DNA from 4 places in the Photobacterium sagamiensis genome. Region 2 is predicted to be linked to each of the others. Evidence: predicted binding sites of a transcription regulator. Region 2 holds the regulator's gene; each other region holds the start of a gene.
What was found. Region 2 encodes PurR, which represses purine synthesis genes. Its sites were predicted from a motif close to TNANGNAAACGTTTNCNTNA; they were not measured.
Positions count from the first base shown of each region.

Region 1: a site for PurR is predicted at 3,984-4,003, ahead of pckA (phosphoenolpyruvate carboxykinase (ATP)). Genes of this name have one in related genera too.
Region 3: a site for PurR is predicted at 2,518-2,537, ahead of pyrD (quinone-dependent dihydroorotate dehydrogenase). Genes of this name have one in related genera too.
Region 4: a site for PurR is predicted at 2,024-2,043, ahead of L4D76_RS17205 (formate--tetrahydrofolate ligase). Genes of this name have one in related genera too.

Region 1 is NZ_JAKJSP010000027.1:77,733-85,169, forward strand. Features, by position in the region: gene L4D76_RS14190 (bifunctional GNAT family N-acetyltransferase/hotdog fold thioesterase) at 1-3, shown strand, start outside; gene L4D76_RS14195 (AsmA family protein) at 1-2,003, opposite strand, end outside; gene L4D76_RS14200 (hypothetical protein) at 1,972-2,196, shown strand; gene pckA (phosphoenolpyruvate carboxykinase (ATP)) at 2,205-3,836, opposite strand; gene hslO (Hsp33 family molecular chaperone HslO) at 4,159-5,037, opposite strand; gene hslR (ribosome-associated heat shock protein Hsp15) at 5,058-5,465, opposite strand; gene gspC (type II secretion system protein GspC) at 5,762-6,655, shown strand; gene gspD (type II secretion system secretin GspD) at 6,697-7,437, shown strand, end outside.
Region 2 is NZ_JAKJSP010000047.1:3,054-10,490, forward strand. Features, by position in the region: gene torA (trimethylamine-N-oxide reductase TorA) at 1-2,184, shown strand, start outside; gene torD (molecular chaperone TorD) at 2,364-3,014, shown strand; gene L4D76_RS20745 (hypothetical protein) at 3,236-3,802, shown strand; gene L4D76_RS20750 (hypothetical protein) at 3,859-4,056, opposite strand; gene L4D76_RS20755 (hypothetical protein) at 4,137-4,532, opposite strand; gene purR (HTH-type transcriptional repressor PurR) at 5,085-6,089, shown strand; cyclic di-GMP riboswitch class I at 6,288-6,392, shown strand; gene L4D76_RS20765 (TfoX/Sxy family DNA transformation protein) at 6,516-7,106, shown strand; gene L4D76_RS20770 (hypothetical protein) at 7,334-7,437, shown strand, end outside.
Region 3 is NZ_JAKJSP010000024.1:90,288-97,724, reverse strand. Features, by position in the region: gene L4D76_RS12475 (cell division protein ZapC) at 761-1,300, opposite strand; gene pyrD (quinone-dependent dihydroorotate dehydrogenase) at 1,448-2,458, opposite strand; gene L4D76_RS12465 (NAD-glutamate dehydrogenase) at 2,622-7,437, opposite strand, start outside.
Region 4 is NZ_JAKJSP010000035.1:30,688-38,124, forward strand. Features, by position in the region: gene L4D76_RS17205 (formate--tetrahydrofolate ligase) at 193-1,947, opposite strand; gene focA (formate transporter FocA) at 2,268-3,737, opposite strand; gene L4D76_RS17215 (LysR substrate-binding domain-containing protein) at 3,974-4,879, shown strand; gene L4D76_RS17220 (LysR family transcriptional regulator) at 5,516-6,457, opposite strand; gene L4D76_RS17225 (type 1 glutamine amidotransferase domain-containing protein) at 6,599-7,279, shown strand; gene L4D76_RS17230 (iron-containing alcohol dehydrogenase) at 7,353-7,437, shown strand, end outside.

The DNA of each region.
Region 1 (7,437 bases), on a different contig from region 2:
TGATCACCTTGCCACTCGCGGATGAGCTGCTGGCAGCCTTGCTTTGCCTCCAGCTTAACGGCTTGTTCTGCCGAATTGGCCAGATCCCATTTTCCCTGTATATTTGCTTCAATCCCGCTGCCGCTCAGCGTCATTGGATCAATCACCAAGCGCCCGCGATCGGCGGTAATTTGCAATGGTGTTGCCGAAAACGGCTGAACCGGCGCTGACGCTTCGGCCGTGCTGTTTGATGCGTTATTTGCTAAGTGTCTTGATGAATTGTCTGATCTGTTGCGGGATTGCCAATCAATATCAGTCAGTTCTTTGCCGGGCTGACTCCAGAGTTGCCATAGCTGCTCAGTCGTCAGTTCTCGCGACTGTAATTGCCGGAATGCGGCGGTTAACTCACCGCTTAAACTGTAAGCCAGGCTGGTCTGATGCTGTGCCAGTCCTGTGGCTGATAATGTGATATCCATTGCGCCGCTTAACGGCAGAGGCAGCTGGAACCAATAAGGTAAAGTGCTGGCCGGCATACTGTCTGCCTGGAGGTATAACTGCCAGGGTTGACCTGGCCGATCAAGCTGGATTTCCCCCGTTGCGTCCAGCAAGCCGTTTTTGAAGGGGACGATTGCCTGCGTAAGCTGCCAGTTTCCAGCCTGGCTTTGCATCATAATATACGGCTCAATCATCGTGACTCGGTTAACACTGGCAAAGCTGGCACTGACGCTCAGTTCGCCCTGCCATAATCCCAATTGTCCATGACGTTTGAGGAGCAGATCTTCGCCATTGATATTCAGCCCGGTCAACTGGATAGGGAATAATGGGTTGTTATCTGTCAACTGGGCGTAGCCCACATCCAACTTTGTTATGCTGATATCATCAAATACCCTGTTCAGTGTGGAGGCGGATTGGCGCCATTGTTCGGGGCGCAGCCATTTAATGCCATTGATGGTGACTTGATTGAGTGCCAGCAGATCAGGCGTTAATGCGCCATCGGTCTGGATAAAACCGTCCAAGACTTTACCCGACAAGCCATCGATGGTGATTTGTTGCGGTGCAAAAAACAGTTCAACCAGTGGTTCTTCAAATACAGTCTCTTGCCATTGAATACTGCTGGCACTGAGGGACAGGTGAGCGTTTTGTTGCTGCCAGTAAGTCGCTGGCCAGTGCCAGTCTTGCAGCGATAAATTCACTGTATTTAAGGCATACTCAGGCACTTCCACGCTGCTTTCCAGGATATCAAGACGTTTGATATTCACGGTGAAATCGGTAGCCTTTAATTGTGCAAGTTGTGCCTTGAATTGCTCAAGCAGAGCTGGATTCTGTAATTGTAATCCTGTCAGAGTGAGTTGGTGCAGAATGAGAGAGTCAGGTTGCGCGCCGGAAGCTAAGTACTCGGCCTGACCGTTAAGGCTGGCGTGTTGCCAGTCAAAAGAAAAACCATACAATTTCCATTTTTGATCATAGTAGTCACCATCAATGAGGACATTATCCAGAATGATATTCTGCCAGCTGAGCTGGGAAGCTGACAGTTGGAAGTCACCACTAAATTGTCCCCACGGCTGAGCCAGGCTATTCCAGTTGTCTACCTGCAAGCGGGCATCTTGCAGGCTGATGGCTGGCGAAGTGATATTCAGGTTATTTAATGCCAGGCGCGAAATATAAAGAGTGGGCAGAGCCTTAAGATTTACGGAGTGTTGAAGTTCCGTACCATCTATTAATACGCTGTCGAAATACCAGCCTTGCTTGAATAATTGCAAAGGGGCCAGCCATAACTGCAACTGGTCTGCTCTTAACACAGGAACTTGGCGATAGTTTAGCTGAGGCTGCTCTAGTTGAAGGTGCCAGGGATCGCTGATGTGATAGGCAATGTTATCAGCCTTAAGCTGATAGTCAGTAAAGGTATTAATGCTACGGCTGATGATGGCGGTGGCGTACTGGGTGTGGAGTAATGTCAGAATAATAGTACAGCTTAATAGCAGTAGTACCACGATGGTTGCGAAAATTTTCCCCACTGTACGCATTGATGCCCTCCTTCTTTTATACCAAGCGGATATGAGTCAGTTTGGCATTACTCAGAGTGGCGTAAAAGCGGGTGAGCTGCAAGGAAATACATTGGTTTTCATAGAGATGATCGTTTTTCTTGGAATGTTTGGTTTTGTCGGTATTGCGGAAGTAAAAAAAGAAAGCCCCTCAAGTGAGGGGCTTAGAATATAGTAGTGAGATTAGTCTAACTGCGGACCCGCAGCGACCAGCTCGGCCCCTTCTGAAGTATCAGTATACTTATCGAAGTTATTAATGAAGCGCTCAGCCAGATCGATTGCTTTGCTCTCCCACTGCAGAGGATCAACGTAAGTATCACGTGGATCCAGAATGGCAGGATCAACGCCTGGTAGTGATGTTGGTACTTCCAGGTTAAAGATTGGGATATCTTTAGTTTCAGCCTGGTCGATAGACCCATCAAGAATGGCATCGATAATACCGCGAGTATCCTGAATCGAAATACGCTTACCCGTGCCGTTCCAACCGGTATTCACCAGATAGGCTTCTGCACCTGCCGCTTCCATACGCTTCACCAGTACTTCAGCATATTTGGTAGGGTGCAAGGTCAGGAACGCATTACCGAAACACGCCGAGAACGTTGGCGTTGGCTCAGTAATACCACGTTCAGTGCCGGCTAGTTTTGCGGTAAAGCCCGACAGGAAGTGGTACTTAGTTTGCTCTGGTGTCAGTTTTGATACCGGAGGGAGCACCCCGAATGCATCAGCAGACAAGAAGATCACCTTGTTTGCATGGCCACCTTTCGACACTGGCTTAACAATGTTTTCAATGTGGTAGATAGGGTAAGAAACACGGGTATTCTCAGTTTTCGAGTTGTCGTCAAAATCAATTGCACCGTCACCGCGAACGGTCACGTTTTCTAGCAGCGCATCACGACGGATGGCGTTATAGATATCGGGTTCCGCTTCTTTAGACAGGTTGATGGTTTTCGCATAGCAGCCGCCTTCAAAGTTGAAGACACCGTTATCGTCCCAGCCATGCTCATCATCACCAATCAGGGCACGTTTAGGATCGGTCGACAGGGTTGTTTTACCTGTACCGGATAGCCCGAAGAATACTGCCACATCACCGTTTTCGCCCATGTTGGCAGAGCAGTGCATCGATGCGATGTCTTTAAGGGGCAGGAAGTAGTTCATCATTGCGAACATACCTTTCTTCATCTCACCGCCGTACCAGGTACCGCCGATAAGCTGCATTTTTTCAGTCAGGTTAAAGACTGTGAAGTTTTCAGAGTTCAGACTATGCTCTTCCCACTTCTCATTGGTGCACTTCGCGCCGTTCATGACCACAAAATCAGGTTCAAAGCTTTCAAGCTCTTCTTCCGTCGGGCGGATGAACATGTTTTTCACGAAGTGAGCCTGCCAGGCAACTTCTGTGATAAAGCGAGTGCACAGGCGGGTATCTGGGTTGGCACCACAGTAACCGTCAACCACAAACAGGCGCTTGCCGGAAAGCTGGTTAGTTACCAGTGATTTAAGATCATCCCAGGCGTTCTGGTCGATCGCTTTGTTGTCGTTCTTACCTTGGTCTGCCCACCATAGGGTATCGCGGGTAGTATCATCTTTAACGATGAACTTATCTTTAGGCGAACGGCCGGTGAAAATACCGGTATCAACAGACACTGCGCCAAGCTCGGTTACGATACCTTTTTCATATCCTTCTAAGCTAGGCTTGGTTTCTTCTTCGAATAAAGCTTCGTACGAAGGGTTACGCACGATATCTGTAACATTATTGATACCGTATTTAGACAGATCCACGCTTTTTGCAACCTTTTTTTCGACGTTGATGACAGTCATAGGTGCTCCTTGGGTAAGATGATGTTTAACTGTTGACCATGCTAGCAACCCTAAAGGGCTAATTCAGGGATGTTTATCAAAAAATAACCACTGAAATGTTAAGCTTAAGTAAAAGTCTTAAAGCTTGTGTGGGTGGTAGTTTACAGTGATGTAAAACGTTTGCGCTAGTGGATGAGATTAATATTTCTCTAAAAAAAAGCCGGGGAAAGAGCATGAAAGAGAGTGTAACGGCGGGGGGTAAAGTGTGCTTCAGGTAAAAAAATAGCCGAAATGGATTCGGCTATTTTTCTATTTTCAGGTGTTTATACGGGATGAGAATTAATTAGTGTACTTGGCTGTTATCGCCTTCAGATGCACTCTCTAGTAGCGCAGCCACATCAATACTATCAAAGTCATAGCAGGTACCGCAGTAGTCGCAGTGCAGCGAGACTTTCCCTTTGTCGGCCAGGATATGCTCGATTTCAGCGCGGTCAATCGAGCAAATTGCAGAGGCACTGCGCTCTCGTGAACAACCGCAATGGAATTCAACCGGTTGAGGATCGAATAATTGTACTTCTTCCTGATGGTACAGGCGGAAAAGCACGTCTTGTGCTTCAAGGCCAAACAATTCTTCGTCTTTTACGGTGTCGGTGAGCTGTTCAAGGTGCTCAAAATCACCAGAGGTACCTTGGCCGTCAGGCAATACCTGAAGCAGCATACCCGCCGCTGTCGCTTTATTGGCAAACTCTCCCGTTCGTAACCAGATACGGGTTTTCAGTTGCTCTGAATTTGCGAAGTAACCTTCCAGGCAGTGTGCCAGGCTGTCGCCTTCCAAGCCCACGACGCCCTGGTAGCGTTCACCTTTCGTTGGGGTAATGGTGATCACCAGGTGGCCTTTACCCATCAGATCATGGATATTGCCTTCAGCAGGAACGTCGCCTTCCCAACGAGCCACACCACGTAGTTTCTGATCGTGATCACCGTTGATGACAGCGAGCTTTACCGGGCCGTCACCTTGCAGCTGTACCGTGATCGAACCTTCAAACTTCAGCGTTGCCGTAAGCAAGCTGGTTGCGACAAGCAGTTCGCCTAATAGCTTCTGCACGGGTGCCGGGTATTCCTTGCTGGAAATGATGTGTTGATATGTGTCGCCTAATTGGACGAGCTCACCACGTACAGATACACCTTCAAATAGGTAACGGTACAGATTATCGTTTGTCATTAGCTTGTCTTCTCCAGCAATTAGTTACTGCTCTTAAATTTAATTATATCGCGTCGTTGCTTTTTATCAGGGCGCTTATCAGGGCAGGGACTGTCAAAAGCATTAAGCTTGCGCATTTGTGCATGTTGCTCGCGTTGCTTAAGGCTGTCTGCCGTTTCCTTATATAAGGTTTGTGCTTCCGGCGCTCCCCGGCGTGCACTTGACAGCTTCTCAATGATGATCGTTTTTTCTTCGTTGCCCTGTCTTACTCTGACTTCAGCGCCGACTTCGACAATTTTACTTGGCTTGGAACGCTGGCCGTTGTAGTGCACTTTGCCACCATCGACCATGTTTCGGGCAATTGAGCGAGTTTTATAAAAACGCGCTGCCCATAGCCATTTATCAAGACGGACCTCAAGAGGGTCTGAATTCGATGATTGACGACTCACAACGGGCTCCTTACCCAAAATTGGGCGATAAAAATAGCATAATGCATTGACTGCGTCAGCAGCGGGTTAAGTCTAGTTAATGGTGTTATCGGGTCGAAATTTCAACATTAATAAGAGAATTAATTCCCGGATAGATCTAGTCTATTGATAGTAATTGTGTTTTTTACGTGATCTGGATGGCTATATTGAATGATTTCAGCCCTGCTCTACTGCCTTAATATCTTCAGAAAGAGTATTCTATGTGATCAGGTTGGCTAATCGCACGATATGCATTCTCAGGAATAATGGATTTAAGAATGGTTGCAACAAAGTGGTTTGGAGCACTTTACTCCAAGCGTCCGCTGTCGGCACAAACAGTGACACGAATAATGACGTGGCTATTGGTCGTGATGTTGGCATGGCTTCTGGGACGATTGGCGTGGTCATTTGTGAAGCCCGCGACAGATGTTACTCCCTGGCAGGCACAAGTGGCATCAGCTTCTGGTGGCAAGACATCGGCCTTTCCGCTCTCTGATGTACTGAGTATGAATTTATTCGGTCGCTATCAGCAAGATGCGCCGATCATAAAAAAAGAACCGGTTAAGCAAGATGCTCCGCAAACCAGGCTGAATTTAACCTTGGTGGGCGTGGTCGCGAGTTCGCGTCCTGAAACCAGCCTTGCGGTTATTACTAAAGGCGGTAAGCAAAATACTTATGGTCTTAACGAAGCCATTGAAGGAACGCGTGCAACCTTACAGGCGGTTTATGTTGATCGGGTGATTATCCGTAACAGTGGTCGTGATGAAACCCTGATGCTTGATGGGTTGAAGTTTTCAAAATCTCAGTCTCAATCCTCCAGCCGTCAACCGGCTCCAAGTCGTTCTTCTAAATCGCCGGCAACATCCCAATTGACTAAAATTAAGCAGGAGATACTCGACAAGCCGCAAACGTTGTTTAGCTATATTCGTTTGTCGCAAGTGAAGAAGGATGGCGAGTTAGTGGGCTACCGCGTTAACCCGGGTAAGGACCGTGTGTTATTTGATGCCGTTGGTCTTGTAGCAGATGATTTGGCGGTCAGCCTTAATGGCAATGATTTAACCGACCCAACCGTCATGGCTAAACTGTGGACGGAATTGTCCCAAGCGACTGACTTTACGTTAACGGTTGAGCGAGAAGGTCAATTACACGATATTTATATTGAATTGCAGTAGTGATTCGGCAGCGAACAAGCGATTAAGCGCAGGAGTTTTTTGTGAAAAAATGGATGGGTAAGAGCGCCCTGTGGTTGGCAAGTAGCTTGCTATGCAGCTCAGTGATGGCTAGTGACTTTAGTGCCAGCTTCAAAGGAACTGATATTCAGGAATTCATTAATATCGTCGGGCGTAATCTGGAGAAAACGATCATTGTCGATCCCGCGGTGCGTGGTCAGGTGAATGTGCGCAGTTACGACTTACTGAATGATGAGCAATATTACCAGTTTTTCCTCAATGTACTGGAAGTGTACGGCTTTGCTGTGGTCGAGATGGAAAACGGGATACTGAAAGTTATTCGTGACAAAGATGCGAAAATTTCTGCCATTCCTGTGATTGGTGCTGACGATAAGGTGACAGGCGATGTCGTGGTCACCCGGGTGATTGCTGTTCGCAATGTTTCTGTTCGTGAGCTTTCGCCATTGTTACGCCAGCTTAATGATAACGCCGGTGCAGGTAATGTGGTTCACTATGATCCTGCCAATATCATCATGATCACCGGCCGGGCAGCCGTGGTGAATCGACTCGCTGAAATCATTGAACGGGTTGACCGTGCCGGTGACAAAGAAGTTGTCGCGATCGAGTTGCGCAATGCGTCGGCGGCAGAAATGGTACGGATAGTTGATGCGCTGAACAAAACCACAAACGCCAAAAGTACACCGGCATTCCTGCAGCCAAAGCTGGTGGCCGATGAGCGTACCAATACGGTATTATTGTCTGGCGATCCGAAAGTGCGTGCCCGC
Region 2 (7,437 bases):
ACAACACAACGTGGTGACAACCGTTTCGTTCGTGTGCCATGGTCCCAGGCGCTGGATTTCTTCTACCACGAAATGGAACGTGTACAGAACAGCTACGGCCCAAGTGCGCTATACGGCGGCCACACAGGCTGGCAGTCAGTAGGTAAACTTCACTCTGCGGGTACCATGATGAGCCGTGCTCTTGGCCTACACGGTACTTACCTAGGCAAAATGGGTGACTACTCTACAGGTGCTGCGCAGGTTGTTCTACCTTACGTTGCTGGTGCAATGGAAGTATACGAGCAGCAGACATCTTGGCCGCTGGTTCTTGAGCATTCTAACACCATTGTTATCTGGGGTTCTGACCCAATTAAAAACCTACAGGTTGGCTGGCTAGTTCCGGATCACAGCCCGTACGCTTATTTTCAGCAGCTAGCTGAGAAAGTGAAGAACAACGAGATCAAAGTTATCTACGTTGATCCAGTTCGTTCTGAAACTCAAAAAGCGATAGGCGGTGAGCAGATTTCTGTTAACCCGCAGACCGATGTACCCTTGATGCTGGCTATCGCACATACTCTGTATACCGAGAACCTGTACAACAAAGATTTCATTGCTGACTACACCACAGGCTTCAACAAGTTTGTTCCTTACCTAACCGGTGAGAAAGACGGCGTTGCGAAGACACCTGAGTGGGCAGAAAAAATCTGTGGCATCAAAGCAGATGACATTCGCGCCCTAGCTCGCCAAATGGCCTCTGGCCGTACTCAGATCATCGGTGGCTGGTGTCTGCAGCGCATGCAGCATGGTGAGCAGTACGCATGGATGCTTGTTGTTATTGCAGCAATGCTAGGCCAGATCGGTCTGCCTGGTGGTGGCTTCGGTTTCGGCTGGCACTACAATGATGCAGGATCTACGACCTCTAACGGTCCGCTAATGTCCGGCTTTAGCGGTGTAACGGGTGTTGACCCAATTCATAACGGTTCATTCAACGGCTACTCAACGTACATTCCGGTTGCACGTTTCGTTGACTGTATCGAGAACCCGGGCAAAACCATCCAGTGGAACGGTCACGATGTGAAGTACCCTGAAATGAAGATGGCTGTTTTCTGCGGTAACAACCCATTCCACCACCACCAGGATCGTAACAAGATGATCAAAGCGTGGCGTAAGCTGGAAACCGTTGTTTCTGTCGAGCACCAGTGGACAGCGACTTGTCGTTTTGCCGATATCGTTCTTCCTGCAACAACCACGCATGAACGTAACGATATCGAACAATACGGTAACCACTCAAACGCCGGTATTATTGCACTACCAAAAGTCGTTGAACCTATGTTTGAAGCGAAAGACGATTTCGATATCTTCCGCGAACTATGTCGCCGCTTTGACCGTGAAGAAGCGTTCACCGGTGGTAAATCACAGATGGAATGGATCGAACAGATCTATAACGGTGCACGTTTGCAGGGCCGTGGTCTTGGCGTTCGTATGCCTAACTTCAAGAAGTTCTGGGAAGGCGAAGGCTTCATTGAATTCCCTGAAGGTAAAGAGTGGGTTCGTCACGAATCATTCCGTAAAGAACCCGATCTGGAGCCACTAGGTACTGCTTCTGGCCTAATCGAGATTTACTGTAAGACAATCGCAGATATGGGTTACGATGACTGTCAGGGTCACCCAATGTGGTTCGAGAAGAATGAACGTAGCCACGGCGGTCCTCGTTCTAACAAGTTCCCGCTGAACCTGCAGAGCACGCACCCGAACCACCGTCTGCACTCGCAGCTTTGTTCGTCAACTGATCACCGTGCTACTTACGCTGTTGCGGATCGCGAACCTGTATACATCAGCACTGCAGACGCGAAAACACGCGGTATTAAATCTGGTGACATCGTTCGCGTATTCAACGACCGTGGTGAAGTTCTTGCTGGTGCCGTTGTTACTGACGACTACAAATCAGGTGTTTGTCGTATCCACGAAGGTGCATGGTATAGCCCGCTAGAAGGTGGCAAGCCAGGTACACTTTGTACTTACGGTGATCCAAACGTACTGACACAAGATGTCGGCTCATCAAAACTGGCTCAGGCAACATCTGCTGCTTCTGCCCAGGTAGAGATCGAGAAATATACGGGTAAAGTACCTGCAGTAACGGGTTTCAATGGCCCGGAAGAAGTTACTGATATCAACCCGCTCTTCCCGGCGATGGATTTAGCGTAATTCGCTTTATTCGAAAAGACATCAATAGCCTGCAGTTGCAGGCTATTGATAAATTTATAGGCGATGTGAGTAACAACATTGCCTTTCTTTCCCCAAAAATAGAACCTATTCACATATAATCATTAGCAACATTATGTTTTATGTGAATATGTTTTTAAGTGTCTGGAGTGACAGTGATCATGCAAGAATTTATTGCTTTCAACGAACAACGTGCTGAAATTTACTGGTGGATGTCTTCACTATTAGCTCGTGAGTTGACGACGGAAGATTTAGTGGAATATCACGGTGACGAGATGTTCACCTTCTTGTCTGGTCTTGGTATGACACCAGAGCTTAAACAGCCTGTCGAGTCATTCCGCGAGGCAATTAATCGCTTAAAGGTGCGTGAAGATGCACAGCTTGAGCTGGCAGCAGATTTTTGTGGCTTATTCCTGAGTACACCAAAGTCTGGTGCCCTGCCATATGCCTCTATGTATGTCGGTGAAAGCGGCCTGCTGAATGACAAGCCGGCACAAGACATGAACAAGCTAATGGAGCAGTACAACATTGCTCAACATAAAGAATTCAATGAACCCGCTGACCACATTGCTGTTGAGCTGGATTTCATGGGCAACCTGATTATCCTGGCTAACCATCAAAAAGACGAAGAAAAGCGAGAAGAAGTGATGCAGGCGCAGTTGTCATTCGTGAACAACATGCTATTGAACTGGCTGCCAATCTTTGCCCAAGCATGTAAATCACGCGATAACTTTGGCTTCTATACCGCAGCTGTTGATCTGCTTGTTGCATTTTGTAAATTAGACTCGGCATTCCTTGCCGGAGAAGAATAATAATCTAATCGGTCATCATAAATACTGAACCACACTATCTCTAGTTGCCGGCATTAAATGCCGGCTTTTTTTCTTCATACCAATTCCATTAATTATCTATCCCCACTCCCTGCTTGTTATATCGGTTCAGCAAACGAACAGCTTTCATGACAATACCCTGACATTACCTGCTCGTGACTTTTATAGATTTAAACAACACTGATAACAAAGAGATATCTGCGATGCATAAACTCAATACGCTAGTAAAGCCCTCTCCATCGATGAAGAGCTGGTTTGTTAAAATGTCTTTGCCTCTGGTATTTTTATCTATGATATTGCTGGCTCCTCAAGTTAATGCCAGTGGCATAGCCGCTGATTCAATAGTTGCACAACGAGATACAGTAAACCGCATTAATTCAATCCAGCGGGATCTCACCAGCATCAGGCAGCAAACCCTGCAAGCTAACCCAGACTTGGCAGAACAATCTAAGCAGTTAGAGAGCAAGTTTCAGCAAAAAGCAGATGAAATCGGCTATGCGCCTGAAGAGTTCATAGCTAAAGCACAAGAGATCCAAGAGCAAGTTCAGGATACTTCCCTTAGCGAAGAAAAGCGCAGTGAGCTAATTAAAGAGTTTACAGCGGCCAAACAAACAATGGCGGAACAACGCCAGGCTATCATGGCCGACAAAGACCTAATGGGTATGCAGGAAAAGCTCCAGCAAGATACCTTCGCGGCAATGAAAGCCCAGGATCCCAAAACAGAGCAATTGGTTGATGAACTAAATAATTTAATCGAGACTATTCAGTAATAGCAAAGATTGGTTAAAGTGACTCACCGCGGCAAGTGTGCCGCGGTGAAGTTGGATTAGCAATCATCTTCATAATCGCTCAGATTAATTCCCATCTCCTTGGCCACATCGGCCCAGTAGGGCTCGGCTTCGCAAACACAACAATCACACCAGGGGGCAATCCCTTCATGCATACTTAACCGTTTGTTTCGTCTCGCAGTTCGGGAAATCTGATGCCCCTGCTCTTTGGTGGGGCCAGTTAGCGCTGTTACCATCGCTATTACTCCAAGCAGCCTGCTCAATATTAATTTTAATCTAAATTTGCTGACATGGACTTCGAGCTGCTCATTGGTAATTAAAGCTCAATAGCTTTATTCTGGCTAAGTAACTTCATCCCTTGGATATGTTTTACAAACCATTTCACAATTGCCAGAGCAGCAATGATAAGGCCAACAACCGGAATGACGTGAAGAGCCTTATCCAGAAAATCGCTGTGTACCCAATACTCAGCGCCAGCAACCATTCCTGTAGTAGTCGCTGCAGTTACACCCAGCACCACAAAGAAAGTAAAGAACAAGAAGAAGGTGCGAATAATGGTGTAGTAATGACTGTAAGTCAGTTCATCAGTGCCTTTATTCAACTGGTAAGCGGAATATATAACCGCAACAATGCCTGAAATCATTAAAGTTAAAGGCGTAAGAAAGCTCGCAATGTAAGCAAAGCGAACACCACTTTTATTATCACCGGACATAAATTTGACCCAATATCATCGTCGTTAATATGACAATTATCACACGAATTTCCGACACATCAAGCGAGCCCAAGTGTTACGATGATCCTGATCAAGCGTTTCCGCCAGAGTCCGCAATAACGACCTAAACAAACAAGGGACCAACCAACTATGTCGTCGTTACTGACCTGAAAAGCCTAGCCAAAATCTCTCATTAAAGACTTTAAAAAGCATTTATCCATGCATTATTATGAACCTAGTTTACTGAAGTTGCATAAAGATTGTTGATGTCTATCAAGTAATTTCCTCTTGGTATACAGAAACGTTGCACTGTGCGCTACACTCAGTAAAATGTGAACGCAAGCGATTACACAGTGAAACGCCTTTTGGGGCTAGCATTAATACCAAGCCGCTCGTTAGAGAAGCGGCTTTTTGACGTTTTATACTTTGTGAAATATCAATCGTACCAAATTGAATAAATAGGTAATTAACGGTTGCGTAGTTACTCAATTTGGTATCAGTTAAGAATTGGTCGGATCAGACCTCTGACCTACAATTATTAGAAGAATAAATATGGCAACGATTAAAGATGTTGCACGTATGGCTGGTGTGTCGACCACAACAGTTTCTCACGTGATCAACAAAACCCGCTTCGTGGCAGAAGCAACACAGAAAAAAGTACTGGCCGCCGTTGATGAACTCAACTACGCACCCAGTGCGGTAGCACGAAGCCTCAAATGTAATACGACTCGCACCATTGGTATGTTGGTAACCAAATCAACCAACCCGTTTTTTGCCGAAGTCATTCACGGTGTTGAAGAGTATTGTTACAAGGATGGCTACACCCTGATCCTTTGTAACACCGAAGGTAACTTATCTAAGCAACGTGATTACCTGCGCATGCTAGCTGAAAAGCGTGTTGATGGATTGCTTGTGATGTGCTCGGATATCGACCAAGAGCTACTTGACCTACTTGAACGTAAAAGTGATCTGCCAATGGTGATCATGGACTGGGGCCCGGAAAGCCCGCATACAGATAAGATCCAGGATAACGCTGAATTTGGTGGTTACATTGCTACCAAGCATTTTATTGAACACGGCCATGCTAAAATTGGCTGTCTGTCAGGTCATGTTGAGAAAGTCACCTGCCGTGAGCGTTTAAAAGGTTTCAAAAAAGCAATGGCAGAAGCCAATCTGGTCGTGAATGATGATTGGATTCTTGAAGGGGATTTTGAATGTGAGTCTGCTGTTGCAGCTGCTAACCAGTACATTGCAATGGACGAGCGCCCTACTGCCATCTTTTGTTTCAACGACATTATGGCAATGGCATTGATCAGTACTTTTGAGCAGGCAGGTATCCGCGTACCTGGCGATATTTCTATCATCGGTTACGACAACATTGAGCTAGCACCATACTTCTCACCACCGTTGACCACTATCCACCAGCCTAAACGTCGTTTAGGTAAGACGGCAGTCGAAATTCTGATGGAACGCGTGAAAGATAAGGATCATGCCCGACGTGTGTTTGAAATGGCACCTGAATTAGTGATTCGGAAATCTGTCAAAGACTTAAACTGATCCCACTGCGTACAACAAGAAGCCGACAAGTCATCACTTGTCGGCTTTTTTAGACACGAATATATCATCAGAAAAAATGCTCAATTCAATTTAACAGCGGCGTAAAACATATAAAAAAGCAAATAACTGGAAGCAGTATCACATTTCCAATAGCTTAGAGTAAGAACAAATACCTTATCTACGATAAACTTTATTAAGTCACGAACAAGGCAAACCACCCGAAAGAGTGGGACGCAAAGCTTCCGGCCTAAAAGAAAGTGGTTTTTTATAACTAACTTAACTTATGGTAGCGGGGTTACCGATGGATTTTTGCTCGGATACGGTCAAATTTTTACACACATTTGACAAAACTATTCGGCAACTTGCTAATCTGATTTCCTCGCTCCGATGTTAGGTGACTCAAAGTATTTTTCACCGAGAAGAAGCATGGATAAACCAGTACTAAAAGACACATTAAAATTATTTGACTGTTTAGAGTGCATTAAGTCACGCTCGATGTTTGGCGGTTTTGGTATTTTCGCCGGTGAAACTATGTTCGCTCTCGTAGTGAACGATAAACTACACTTGCGTGCAAATGCCGATAATGAACAAGAATTTAAGCAAGCCGGCCTTGAACCATACGTGTACAAGAAGCGCGGATTTCCGGTTGTCACCAAGCATTATGCTATTCCTGACCAATGGTGGAATGACCCAAGTAAAATTCTCTGCCAGGCAAAACGCTCTCTAGCGGCAGCCCAACAAGATAAAAAGACCAAAAGCAACACCGGTCCTAATCGTATCAAAGACCTTCCGAACTTACGTTTAGCCAATGAACGAATGTTAAAGAAAGCAGGCATTGATACCATAGAACAACTTTTTGATCTTGGCGCACTTGATGCCTACAAAGCTTTACAGCAAACGCATCAAGAATCATTAAATGTCGAGTTGTTATGGGCATTGGAAGGTGCGATCAGTGGTAAACATTGGTCTGTTATCACTGAACAGCGACGTACCGAGTTGTTGTCTGCGTTACCATAATCAATTGATCAACCATGAAAGAGGCGCATCACGCCTCTTTTTTTACCTCACAGATCTCTCTGTCTCTGCTTCTCCAGCAGACTATGCATAAAAGCTCGTATTACCTTATGTCAGGCTATGTCAAATATTGAACCCTCTCACAAAGCTGCTCATAAATGCATCAATAAGCTTTCAATTAATATGAAGGTTTGTAAAATCATGCGAGCATTATTTACTGAGAGGTTGCTATGTTCTGCTCCAAGCCTTTCCCGGGTCAAACAGATCACATATTTAGAGACAAATTTTATAAGTGGCCAAAGCTACTTCGCAGTTTGATCTTTATCAGTTTGCT
Region 3 (7,437 bases), on a different contig from region 2:
CAGTCGAACAGGTCCATGCACAAAACTTAACGTTGCTATGGTTGGTAATTGCTTACTGTTCTTATAACCCTTTTAACCTTCACCATTGAACTTCACCCTCACAATTTCCTGCGGGGAAACTATTGCTCACAAGGAAAGAATGGAGGTGTAATTAACTTTCATTAAATGCGGAAATGAGGAAATGTATCGTTGAGTCACAAATAATACGAGGCAAAAAACACATGTTTTCACTGCGTTTTTTCACAAAAAACGCAAAAAAGAGGCACAAAAAAATATCATCTTTTAGGATAATTTTGATAAAAATCACTTATTTCGTTCAGATATTCACCAGAATACCGACTCGAACCAAATCATCGGAGTCTGTCATTTTCTATGTTTGATTCAATAAGCTGATGTTTTCCTGCCAGATCCCTAAAAAAATGCTGGATACCTTCAGAAAAAGTTTCTCTGAATAGCCATATGAGCGAATAGTGGTTCTATTGGGAATATGGCTAACACAGTATAAAAACCACTGAAACTCGCCCCTTGGGAGCTCCTGGAAACTATGAATCATGCATCTTGAAATGCTTTGGGTATAAAACTGCAAACTGATCACGACTCTTCCCTGCTTTTGTTAGAAAACAAAAAGAAGACTATCGGATTAATTTGGAACTGGAGCGAAAATAGAGATTAGAAGTGATGGTATAGAAAGCTGAGGATAATGAATGCGCGGGCAAACGCCTTGCCTGTTAGGTGTTTTAGATCATTGATACGCGGTTAGCTAGCCGACCAAAGCCAAATTAAGCGAAACCTCTTCCTCATAGTGCTCCATACGGTCATTCATCACCTTAATAGTGTCGCAGAACGCCATCTCTTTGGAGTTTGATAGGGCTAAAGGCTCAATCTCTGTCATCATACAGAGGCTTGCGCAGCCACAATTTTCTATAACAAGGAATTTAGCTGTGCCATGAGGAGTCTGTAGAGTAACAATATCGCTGCTGGCTGGTTTACACTCTTCCGGCCGGGCTTCAAAAAACCAGCTTTTAGGCATCATAGGCTTATGGAAACGACTTGCGGCTACGGCATTAAGGGCCAGCTCTGCTTTACGTGGCACAGAAATATCGAGGTGGGAAATACTTTCTTTATACGTCTCGAAGACTGTCGCATCATCGACAGTAAATACGCACTGATCATACGCGCAGGGAATAAGATTCTTAGTCGGAATTGAAACGCGAAAAACCATATCGCCCCCTAGATCTAGCATCAGGGAATCATCCTTATGGTCGTAATACCACTTCCATGAGTCATTAGGTTTTAGCACGTAAACTCTCCAAAATCAGTTCGTTATATTGTTATCAAACGATATGGAAAAAACTTTAGAAGAATTTTACTGCTATGATTACAAAAGAAAAGGGGAAATAAATTCCCCTTCTTGGTGTTCGCTTAATGTATTTTTGACAAGGTCTGATTAAATATTAATCACAATGTCTTTAACTAATTTCGGACCGTGATAAATGAAGCCGGTATAGATCTGAACAAGCTTAGCACCGGCCAACATTTTTTCGCGAGCAGAGACTGCAGAATCAATCCCACCGACCCCGATAATAGGAAGAGCACCATCGAGAGCTTGAGCAAGAAGGCGAATAACTTCCGTACTTCGATTCTGAAGTGGACGACCACTCAACCCACCAGCTTCATCACAATGAGGCATACCTTGCACCAAGGCACGATCAAGCGTGGTATTGGTTGCGATGACACCATCAATCTCATTGCGGATCAATGAGTCTGCTATTTGCACAATCTCGTGATCTTCAAGATCAGGTGCGATCTTTAACGCCAGCGGAACATACTTATCATGCTTCTTCGCTAACTCTTTTTGTTTCAGCTTTAATTGGCCAAGAAGATCATCAAGCGCTTCGCCATATTGAAGAGATCGAAGACCCGGCGTATTTGGCGAGGAAATATTAACCGCAATATAACCGGCGTGTTGGTAAACTTTATCCATGCAGATTAAGTAATCTTCTGCGCCCTTTTCAACCGGTGTGTCTTTATTCTTGCCGATGTTAATACCAATTACACCGTCATATTTGGCTTTCTTAACATTCTCAACCAGGTTATCAACACCTAAGTTATTGAAGCCAAATCGATTGATAATCCCTTCGGCGGGAATAACACGAAAAAGACGAGGTTTATCATTTCCGGGTTGAGGACGAGGCGTTACTGTTCCGACTTCAACAAAACCAAAACCCATCGCGCCGAATGCATCAATACATTCACCGTTTTTGTCCAGGCCTGCTGCCAGTCCTACCGGATTTTTGAATGTGATGCCCATAACTTCAACAGGGTGATCGGGAACATGTTGACGATAGAAAAGATCAAGTGGAGTGCCGGTAAAGCGAGAAAAGTTCTGAATAGCAAGATCATGTGCTTTTTCTGCGTCTAGCTGGAAAATAGCGGATCGTGCGAGGCGGTAAATCATTGTACCTCCTTAAAAAAGCCCCGTGTAAACGGGATGACATTATTCACAGGTTTACCTTTTAACGCAAACGATTTCGGCAATAATGCTTATTCAATAGCAGAAAGGCCATTCTATCCGAAGACATAATGGCCTTTTAAACACAAATTACTTATTAACAGTATAGCTATACATTCGAACGGCAATTCAAATTAAGCAGCATCAATTCTCGCAATGCGACTGAGAACTTCGCAAACTCATGAGTTGTACCCACTTTGAACTCAGCTAACACGCTATCCCAACGCTGAATCGTAGTTTGGTTCATATCAATCCAGCTATCAATACTCTGCTCCGCTTCTTGCCCATCTTGCGAACTGGTAATCACTGCAGATGTAAGCTGGCGTTGCTGCCAATCAAGATCTTCACGGAAAGATGCACGTGCTAGTGCCTGCCAATGGTTTTCGACCGGCTGGTTGTGTACCTGCTTTAAGAACCAGTGCAGGGACAGCTTGGCACCAACGACGAAGTAGACTCTGGAGATATAATCAATATCTTTATCCAGCTCTTTCGCAATCTGCGCAATATCCATCGCTGAATACAAGCTGCTTAGCCGGGCAATATTATGAGCCAGACTTTCTGGTACACCCTGTTCAATCATCACCGCTGCTTGATCGTTATGTTCTTCCACCTCTTCCGTTACGAGGTAACATTCCAGGTTGTCAGCCAGTGTTTTCACAACAGGTAGATAAAAGTCAATTTGCTGCTCAATACCCATTGTGCGACTACGGTTACGCAAGATCCAACGAGTCGCACGGCGTAGCATACGACGACAGCGATACAACATCTCATACTGTACTTCAGCCGGGATCACGTTATCGAGTTCGCGGATCTGGTTAAAGAATGTATCAAATTTAAAGACTTTACGGCCGACGGAATATGCTGCAGATATTTCTACCATGGTTGCCCCGGTCTCTTCCTGCAGGCGGGTAACAAAGTTACAGCCCATTTCATTCGACATCTGGTTAGCCAGCGCAGTCGCAATCAACTCTTGTCTCAGCGGATGCTGATCCATTTGCGGACGGTATTTTTCCTGCAACTCTTTCGGGAAATAAGCCGGCAACAAACGGGTATGGTAAGGATCGTTAGCGATCTCATCGCTGACTAAATCCTCTTTAAGTACCATCTTACCGTATGCCACTAGCACCGCGAGTTCCGGACGGGTTAGCCCCATCCCAGATTTCTCACGCTCTGCTAACGTGTCGTCATCAGGTAGGTACTCAAGAGCACGATCAAGTTTTCCTTCACGCTCAAGGTGATGAATGAAGCGAATTTGCTCTTTCAGTAACTGTACCTGTTGCTGCTGAGTCACTGAAATAGACTCACTCTGACAGTATGCATTATCAAGAACGATCTCGCCGACTTCATCCTCCATACGTTCCAGCAGCTCATTACGCTGTTTGTAGGTCAAATCACCAGCTGCTACCAGGCTATTAAGCAAGATCTTAATGTTCACTTCATTATCAGAGCAGTCAACACCACCAACGTTATCAATAAAATCAGTATTAACCAGGCCACCGGTTTTGGCAAAATCAACACGGCCAAGCTGGGTCATACCCAGGTTGCCCCCTTCACCAACAACTTTGGCACGTAGCTCGCCACCATTGATACGAAGCCCGTCGTTAGCACGATCACCAACATCGGTGTGGGTTTCACTTTGTGCTTTTACATAAGTACCGATACCACCATTCCAAAGCAAATCCACTTCCATTTGCAAGATCAGGCGGATCAGTTCGTTCGGCGGTAGGCTCTGTTTACGCGTACCCAATAGTTTCTGAAGTTGTGGTGTCAGTTTGATCGACTTGCTGCGGCGCGAGAAGATCCCGCCACCTTCCGAGATCAGGCTTTGATCATAATCATCCCAGCTGGATCGTGGCAGATTGAACAGACGATCACGTTCTATCCAGCTCGATGCAGCATCTGGATTTGGATCCAGGAAGATGTGCATGTGATTAAACGCGGCAACCAATCGGGTATGTTTCGACAATAACATACCGTTACCGAATACATCACCGGCCATGTCACCGATACCCGTACAGGTAAAGTCAGTCGTCTGGCAATCAATGCCAAGCTCACGGAAGTGACGCTTAACGGATTCCCAGCCACCTTTCGCGGTGATCCCCATTTTCTTATGGTCGTAACCGTTTGAACCACCAGAGGCAAATGCATCACCTAACCAGAAATTGTAATCATCCGATACTGAGTTCGCTAAATCTGAGAATGTTGCGGTTCCTTTATCGGCAGCCACAACCAGATACGGATCATCTTCATCATGACGCACGACATTTGCCGGTGGCACAAGCTCACCACCAATGACGTTATCGGTCACATCCAGCAGGGCACGGATAAAACGTTTGTAACAACGCTGGCCTTCAGTCCAAATTTCTTCTCGTGTTGTCATTTGTGGCTGGCGTTTGCAAACGAACCCCCCCTTCGCCCCCACGGGAACAATCACTGTATTCTTAACTTGCTGTGCTTTAACCAGACCCAGAATTTCAGTTCGGAAATCTTCCTGGCGATCTGACCAACGTAAACCACCACGGGCCACTTTACCGCCTCTCAGGTGAACACCTTCTATATCCGGTGCATACACAAAGATCTCAAAGAATGGTACAGGTGCCGGAATATCAGGAATTTCAGACGGTCGCAGTTTCAGTGACAACCAAGGCTTCGCACTACCTTGATCATCAAGCTGATAATAGTTAGTGCGCTGGGTGGCCAGGATCATATCCATGTAGCGGCGGATGATCCTGTCATCATCAAGACTTTCGACTCGATCCAATTTCTTATTCAGTTTTTTGATGAGATCTTGTTCGGCTTTCTCTGAATGCGTATTGATCGGATCGAAACGAAACGTAAAGAGTTTAACCAAATCACGGGCAAGCTCACTATGACTCGATAATGTTTCTTCAATATAGTGCTGACTAAACGGGAAACCAACCTGGCGCATATAGCGCGCATAGCTTCGCAGAATGGTAATTTCACGCCCGGTTAAACCGGCACAAAGAACTAAGCGGTTGAAACCATCACTTTCCAGAGTCCCGTGCCAGATAGCTGAAAATGCTTCCTGGAAACGATCGCGTGCTTCACTGAGATCAATCCCCGTACAGGCATTATGAAGCATCGCAAAATCGAGGATCCAGAAAACCGTACCATTCGCGGTAACCACTTGATACGGAGACTCACCAATCACTCGCAATCCTAAGTTTTCCAACATAGGCATCACATCTGATAAGTGGATCGGTTCATCACGATGGAACAGCTTTAACTTCACAAAGCGTGAGTCATTCGCTTCTTCCTGAGGACGGTAGAAAAGCATGCCTAGTTTGTTATCTTCACTCAGCCCTTCAAGTTGCTCGATATCTGCGACAGCAGACCCAGGCAACATCTGTTCTTTATATGACCGTGGGAATGCGCGTGAATAGTTCTTCGCTAATGGAATTCCATTGCTTTCACCAAAGTTTGCCACTAACGAATTACTTAAACGATCTTCCCAAGATGCTGCAGCTTCTACCAAGTTATGTTCGATAGCCTTCACATCCACATCGTAATTATTATTTTCAACCCGCACGATATAATGAGTTCTCGCCAGTGAGTCTTCGGAGAAGAAAGTCGTGAATTCAACAGACTGCTCAGAACCAAAGTAGTCTTTAAGGATGGTCTGCGTTTTTGTTCGTAATTCAGTGTTATAACGCTCTTTTTTCACATAAACCATGCAAGAGAAGAATCGACCAAATGGATCTCGTCGAACAAACAGGCGTAGTAAGTCACGATCCTGCATTTGTACAACACCGCAACCAACATCCAGCATTTCTTTCTCATTCGCCTGAATTAGCTCATCGCGAGGATAGGTTTCAAGCAGGTTGTTCAACGCTTTCCAAGAATGAGAACCTGCTGAATACCCACTCGCATCCAGAATTCTAGCCACTCGGTTTCGGATCAGCGGGATATTCTTCGCGGTCTGATGATATGCGGTCGACGCGTAAAGACCGATAAAGCGGTGCTCGCCAATCACATTCCCTTGTTTATCAAAGCGCTTAATACCGATGTAATCAACATAAGCCGGACGATGGATCTTCGACTTGGTGTTACTCTTAGTTAAAATCAGAAGCTCATGTTTACGCGCTTCGATACGGGCAGATTCGGGAAGATCTGACAATAACAGACCGTGAGCTTTATCTGGCTTACTAAGAAGACCTAAACCATTATCATCTGTTGGACGAAGTTCAAAGTCACCTTCAATGGCATTTAAGTCATATTGGTGATAACCCATAAAGGTGAAATTATGGCGATTTAACCAGTCAATGAATTCGATGGCTTCTTCACGATGCTCATCATCAACAGGCAAATCTGTGGTTTTAAGTTCATCCGAAATTTCCTGCATTTTGTTCTGCATGGCCTGCCAGTCAGTCACCACCAGATCAACATCATGAAGCACGTTTTCTAGTTCTTCTTTTAGCGCCCGCATTTCTGCTTTGTCAGTAAGACGGTCGACTTCGATATGGAACAGTGTCTGATAATCCCCATCGCTACCACACGCTTCAATAATGTCCCCTTCTTCATTTCGTTTAAAGAAGTAAGGGCCGTTGAGCATAAGGTGGCTGGTAATATCCAGACGATTAAGTGTCATACGTACAGAATCGACCAAGAAAGGACGATCTGGCATTACAATTTCGACAACGGTGTGGGTGGATTGCCAACCGTAGCGGCTAAGTGTCGGGTTATAAACGCGGATCGAAACTTGATCAGCTTTGTTTTGCATTAAATGGTGCCACAGGCTCAATACGGCACCATATAAATCAGATTCATTTCGTTGAAGCAGATCGTCATAAGCTAATTGCCCTAACAGTCGTTGAGCGAAAATTTCTACTAATGACTGCTGAGGGACTTCAATCTTATCCTGGATTAAGCCATACACTTTCTCTAGCAGTACCGGCACTATCGGA
Region 4 (7,437 bases), on a different contig from region 2:
AACCTTGTTTTTGCAAGGTTATTACGTTGTTCTTGTCTTCTACAATCGTAATTTAGGTAAAGGGATTAAGGCAATAGATGCGGAATGACAATTTTACAGTGGGGAGGTTTAAGAAAGAGCCACTGAATGTAGCCCTTTCGTGTTTGGATGTGGATGGCAGGAAGAGTTTTGAATTGACTCGCTTTAAGGCGGTTAGCTTAAGCCAACAATATTTCCATTGTCATCAATATCTAATGCCATATAAGCCGGCTTTTCAGGCAGGCCTGGCATGGTCATGACATTGCCGCATAAAGCATAAACAAAGCCAGCTCCTGCACAGAGTTTTAGTTCACGGATTGGCAGAAGAAAACCTCTCGGTGCGCCTTTTATGCTGGGATCATGGGTGATTGATAATGGTGTCTTTGCCAGGCAGACCGCTAAATTATCATGGCCCTGAGCTTTTAGCTCTGCCAGTTGTTGTTTGGCACGTTCAGACAATTCAACACCTCGGCTACCATATCCCACCTCGGCGACTGTCATCAGTTTCTCTTCTAAAGTCTGTGACAGGCTGTAAAGCGGCTTAAAGTCAGCCGGTGTTTCACAGGCTGTTACCACGGCTTGAGCCAGTTCAATGGCTCCGTTACCGCCTTTACCGAAAGCTTCGCTGATCGCCACATCAACATAAGTACCAAAGTCCTGGGCATTAACCATTGCTTTTAGTTGTGCAAGTTCAGCATCGCTATCTTGCGGGAAGCGGTTAATGGCTACAACAACCGGTAAACCGTATTGGGCGGCATTACGAATGTGCCATTTCAGGTTCTCAAAACCCGCGATGAGCGCTTTTTCATCCGGGGCGAAAATGGTTTCTGGCAGTGGCTGACCCGGACGTAAATCATACAGCCCTGAATTGGCTTTTAATCCACGCAGTGTTGCAACCATGACCGCACAATCAGGGCCTCGTTCGGCTTGTTGCGCTTTGATGTTGCAGGCTTTCTCGAAGCCCATATCAGAGCCAAAACCGCCTTCAGTAACGGTGAACTCACTTAATTTCAGCGCGATACGATCGGCAATAATGGATGAGTTACCATGGGCGATATTGGCGAATGGCCCGGCATGAATAAGAGTCGGTACGCCTTCCAGCGTTTGCATCAGTGTCGGCTCAATGGCTTCGCACAGAGTGACGGTCATGGCACCGGCAACTTGAAGATCGTCGGCAGTGATCGCCTGGCCATCAATATTATAGGCCAGTACGATACGGCCGATACGCGCACGCATATCAGCAAGATCGTTAGATAAGGCCAGGATCGCCATTAATTCTGATGCTGCAGAAATATCAAAACCGTCTTCGCGTTCAAAGCCATTTATGGTTTTGCCCGGCTCATTTAGTCCCACAGTGATCTTACGCAGTGCGCGGTCATTGTGATCCATGACTCGCTTCCAGACCACACGATTAATATCGATACGCAGCGGTGTCAGATCGGTTCTACGGGCAAATTGCTCATAACCGTGGCGTTCTTCATGGTACAAGCGGGCATCAATCGCTGCCGCCGCAAGGTTATGGGCGGCGGTTACTGCATGAATATCGCCGGTCAAATGCAGGTTTAACTTTTCCATTGGGGCGACCTGGCTGTAGCCTCCTCCGGCCGCGCCGCCTTTCACGCCAAAGACCGGTCCCATAGAAGGCTGGCGAATACAGGCAATGACTTTTTTCCCCACTTTGGCTAGCCCTTGAGATAGGCCAATGGTGGTTACCGTTTTACCTTCACCGAGTGGGGTCGGGGTGATGGCTGTCACTAGCACCAACTTACCTTCAGGTTTATCAGCGAGGCGTTTAAGAATTGAAGGTTTAACTTTGGCTTTCAAGGAGCCTTGTGGTGTCAGATCTTCAGGATTAATACCTGCAAGTTGGGCAATCTGGTCGATAGGAGTGAGTAGGGTGTCGCGGCAAATTTGAATGTCGCTTTTCATTTGGGCTCATTTCCTCTTAGCTATGACAACAGAGAATGGTAACAACGGATATACTGCATCAGATTGAATTAACAGGTCGCGCAATCGTTTGCGCCGTGTTTATACCATAATTTTATCATGGATAAATAGAGTAATGGCGAGATAAATGTCGGCATTTTACATGGGGCGTTCTGTGGCGGTAGTGGAATGGGTTTATTGTGGCTGCAGCGGCCGGAAAAATTTGAGACTGGCGTAATTTCGATCACCGAGTTCGTAATGTGGAAACGGTGCAGAGCCAGACTATTATCCCGATTGGGCCAATAGTCTGGCAGGTTTGTTTATCAGGCTACTTCACACTCTTGGGATTTCTTCTCTGAGACGATAACTGGGATCTGTTTGCCATAGACCGGGCGAAGTGCTTTGATAATGTCATTACGTGAGATCATACCAACGAGCACCTCATCTTTCACTACAGGGAAACTGTGCGGACGGTTTACCACCATAGTACGGGCACGCTCATTCAACGAAAGCGTAGTCAGTCGGGTTGCAATGCCACCACTTGTGACCGGGTACAGAATATTTTTGTCGATACTCATATACTCAGCAATATCAAGAATAGTGTTATCCGGACTAACGGTCTGGATTTCATGTTTCATTAAGTCTTGCACTTTGCTTTCAGCATTTGGCACATAGTCACTACACCAAAGGTCAACCAAGGTGTCATGGATAGAGAAGAAACCGACTAAACGCTGGTCGCTTGATAGTACCGGTGCACCTGAAAGTTCTTCGTTAATCAAGATATCAAGCGCTTCGGCAACAGGCATGCCTGGCTGAAGGGTTGTAGTCGCAGGGCGCATGTGATCGTTAACAAGTAGGTTGTCCTGAAGCATAGTCGTGTCCTTATTTAAAACGGTAGAATTTGAGAAGTCGGGTGTGATGATGGTCGCTGTTGCATGGTGCTCTTTAGGCGAGCTGAAAATAGCCCAGTAGCTAAGCCCGACGAGAACCCCGCCGCCAACGATATTGCCCAGAGTGACGGGAATAAGGTTGGCAAAGATAAAGTTATGGATATTGAGATCGGCGTATTGTTCTGGTGACACACCGAGGTTTAACCAGAATGAGTCTGGGGCGATGTTCTGGATAGTGATACCCAGTGGCACCATAAACATGTTGGCGACGCTGTGCTCAAAACCGGTGCTGACAAACATCGCAACGGGTAAAACCATGATGGCCATTTTTGTCATCATGTTGTTCGAGCAAAATGTCATCCAAATAGCAAGACAAACCAATAGGTTACATAAAACCCCCAATGAAAAGGCTTCCAATGGCTGGTGATGCAGTTTGTGCTGGGCAACGTTTAGCGCATTTAATCCCCACTGGCCGCCATCGAGCTGGTAAAGGCTGGCCATGGAGACCAGAAGTAATAGCAGCATCGCACCCAGGAAGTTGCCGAAATACACTTTTGCCCACGTTTTTAGCATGTGTCCGGTGGTGATGTGCTTATTGGCTCTGGCGATAGAAGACAGCACTGTACTGGTAAACAGCTCACCACCGCAGATGACGACTAAAATCAGGCCCATGCTAAAGGCTAACCCACCAAATAAGCGGTTGATCCCCCAGTTTATTTCGCCATTACCTGTCGTCACCGTGAGGTAGAAAACAAAGGCGAGTCCAATGAAAACACCGGCAGTGATCGCTAATGCGATTGTTTTGCTCGTCGACTTTGATGCTTTACTAACGGCATATTTTTCTGCCTGTTTCATCATTTCCATCGGACTGTAATTGGAATCTGTATTTATTGCCGAGCTCATCGATATGATCTCCATTTCGATTCGACAACATTGCCGGGTGAATTAAACAAAAAGGGGGGTAACTGAGTCATTGCTTCTCCTTATATCGAGATGAATGCGTTTAACGTGGCTTCAGCTTAAGGGGGGATAAAGGTGTGAGTAAAATTGATTTTTTTCTTACTCCTAATCATAAAAATTGATATCAGAAAATGTTAAAGTACCGGTTAATCATAGGGTTCAGAAAGGAAGGAGTCGCAATGCGATATTCTTTGAAGCAATTGGCGGTATTCGAAGAAGTAGCCAGCTCGGGCAGCGTCAGTAAAGCTGCTGATGAGTTAGCGCTTACTCAGTCTGCAGCCAGTATGGCGCTTGCTCAGTTAGAAAAATTACTCGGCAGGCCATTGTTTGAACGCCAGGGAAAGCGAATGGCGCTGACATACTGGGGGACATGGCTAAGGCCAAAGGCGAAACAGCTATTATTTGATGCCCAGCAGATCGAATTAGGCTTTTACGAGCAGCATTTAGTCAGTGGCGAGATTGCGCTGGCATCAAGTCAGACGGCCGCAGAGCACTTACTGCCAGAGCTTATCAGCAATATTGATAGTAACTTTCCTGAGCTGCGTATTAATTTCAAAGTAAGAAATACAGAGAAAGTCATCGATGGTATAAAAAACTTTAAGTATGAGTTTGGTATCATAGAGGGGCGTTGTGATGATAGCCGTCTCCAGCAAGAAGTGTGGTGTCACGACCATTTAGTGATTATCGCTTCTAAACATCATCCGTATGCTCAGTATGAAAAAGTCAGTTTTGCCCAGCTTGAACAGGCCAAATGGGTCTTGCGTGAACAAGGTGCCGGCACGCGGAAAATTTTCGAGAGTGCAATCCATGGTGTGATTGATGATCTTGATGTCTATCGTGAATATGAACAAGTCTCCGTTCTTCGTACTTTAGTCGCGAATGGCCTCTACTTGAGTTGCCTGCCCTACCTGGATGTTGTTAAGTTTATTGAACGCGGTGAACTGGTCGCCTTGAATGTACCAGAATTAAATATGGAGCGGACCTTATCGTTTATATGGCGAGCAGATACTGTCGAAAATCCGTTACGTGACTGTATTAAGCGTGAAGCTTTGCGCATGATTAGAGAAAGCAAGAGAGATATGTAATCTGTATCAATTTAATTGATACATTAATATGCAACTAAGTTGTACGCGTCGGTGTTTGTGGCGGGCTTGTTGACTAATTCCGATCCAAACTTCTTAGATTCCGTAAAGTGAGGAACGTATACGGGATCTAAGAAGCACACGGTTAGAACTGGCTCCCGAAATCATGCTCTTCGATTGCGGAAAGGTATGTTTAGACGTTTAAAGGGCGAGTTTCCGTGGCTTCTATACTAGTACCTAAACACAATGAAGATGACTGATTGAAACGGTCAAAGTCCGTCATCCCAGAAACCGCCAAACACTGAACTTGCAGGCTTTCTCAAAACTCACCTGGCGGTTATCAGGGATCCATTATGCACGGAAGGTTCTGTGGACTGTGGATCCCCGATAATCGCTACTGTAAATCCAATCGATAATGAAAAGATCAGCATTAAGCGCTTCAATGGATGACAAAGAGCAAGGATGACGACGGCTTGGCTTCATCGATAAAAAACTAATCTGTTCAATCAATCATAATTAATGAGTCAAGGTACTAGTTAGCCACGCTCCAGATAGAACCACTATATTCCCTCGGAGCTCTGCATTTCGAGTGGGTTATGTTATGGGAATAATTGCTATAAAATTAATTGCGTATTGGTATTAATTTTTTTGATGGTTTTTTGAGCCTAACATTTGAAATAGTGGTGCAGGAAGCTGAGTGAAATAATCCTGTAAATGGTCCAGCAATAAGCGCATTTTCTTGGAATTGGCCGCTCTCGGCGGATAAACACCGTAAATATTGATATCACTCAGCTGATATTCTTCCAGGATCGGGGTGAGTTGTCCCGACGTTATCAATGGCAGGGCATCGTAAATGGGTAATCGCCCGATGCCATGGCCGCCTAACACAAAAGCCGTTCTTGCCGATGCACTGTTGGTGGCAATGCTGCCTTGCATTCTGACATTGTATGAGCGGCTGCCTTTAGACAGCGTCTGAATACGAGACGCTTGTTTATAGACCACCCATTCATGATTAGCCAGCTCTGCCGGTGTGTGGGGCAGGCCATATTGACTAAAATAGCTCGGGGTGCCACAGAGAATATTTTTCATGGTCATTAGCTTACGGGCATACAAGCCTGAATCCGCTAGCGGTGCTCCCCGAATCGCCAAATCGACACCTTCCTGAATGATATTTACTACCTCATCGGTCAGGTTCAGATCGATTTCAATTTTTGGGTACTGTTTTTTAAAGGTATTCAGAGCCGGTACAATGGTATACATGCTGATATTGACCGGGGCGGTGATGATGAGTTTTCCTTCCGGCTCTTCGCGCAAATTTTCGATTTGCTGATTGGCTGCGGCCGCTTCGTCACTGATGTTCTTGCAACGCTGATAATAGCGCTGGCCTGCGTCGGTCAGGCTAATACTGCGAGTGGTACGGTTTAATAAGGGGATCCCAATATGAGTTTCGAGCTTTTTTAAATGGTAACTCACTACCCCGCGGGACAGGCCGAGTTGTTTTGCTGCAGCCGAGAAGCTGCCTTGCTCTACTATTTGTGCGAATACCACCATGCTTTTTAGTTGCTCAAAGGAAACATCCATTAGGCTCTCATTTAATTCGGTTTTAACTCTAACAGTATCCACTGTTCTAATTTTTAAAACAATGATTCTCAATTTATCGCCATTGTTAGATTAATCGTTCAGGCATAGACTTCAATCACGCTCTTAATGACGAGGTTGATAATGAAAATTTTAATGGTGCTAACATCCCACGATAAGCTGGGTGAGACTGATCATAAAACCGGTTTTTGGGTCGAAGAATTTGCCGCGCCGTATTACTGTTTTTTAGATGCCAATGCTGACGTTACTCTCGCTTCACCAGCAGGTGGTCAACCTCCGATTGATCCGAACAGTGAATTAGAGCAATCACAAACCGATGCCACAGTGCGTTTCAATAACGATGAGCAAGCGCAGCAGGTGTTAGCAAATACCTTAAAGTTGGCCGATGTAAGTGAAAAAGATTACGATGCTATCTTTTACCCTGGTGGTCATGGGCCATTGTGGGATCTGGTGAGCGACAGCCATTCAATTGCGTTGATTGAAGCCTTTTGGCAAGCTGGTAAACCCGTGTCGGCGGTGTGTCATGCACCGGCTGTGTTACTTAATGCGAAGACACAAGATGGTGAATATATAATTTCCGGTAAAGCGGTGACTGGCTTTACAAATTCAGAAGAAACGGCTGTTGGGTTAGCTGAGGTAGTACCATTCTTGCTGGAAGACGAATTGAAAGCCCGAGGCGGACAGTTTGAATCGGCACAAGACTGGAACCCGCTGGCAATTCAAGATGGTATGTTAATCACAGGGCAAAACCCTGCATCATCAGAAGCAGTTGCAGAAGCGCTTCTGAGCCTGTTAGCTAAATAAACGAATAGCTAAACAAACGATAGATAAAGATACACAAATAATAATTAAACCCTTGGATACAAAGGAACGAGCAATGCTTAACTTCACGTTTCATAACCCGACGCAGATCTTTTTTGGCGAAGATCAAATTGCAGCGATTGCAAAAGAGATCCCTGCGG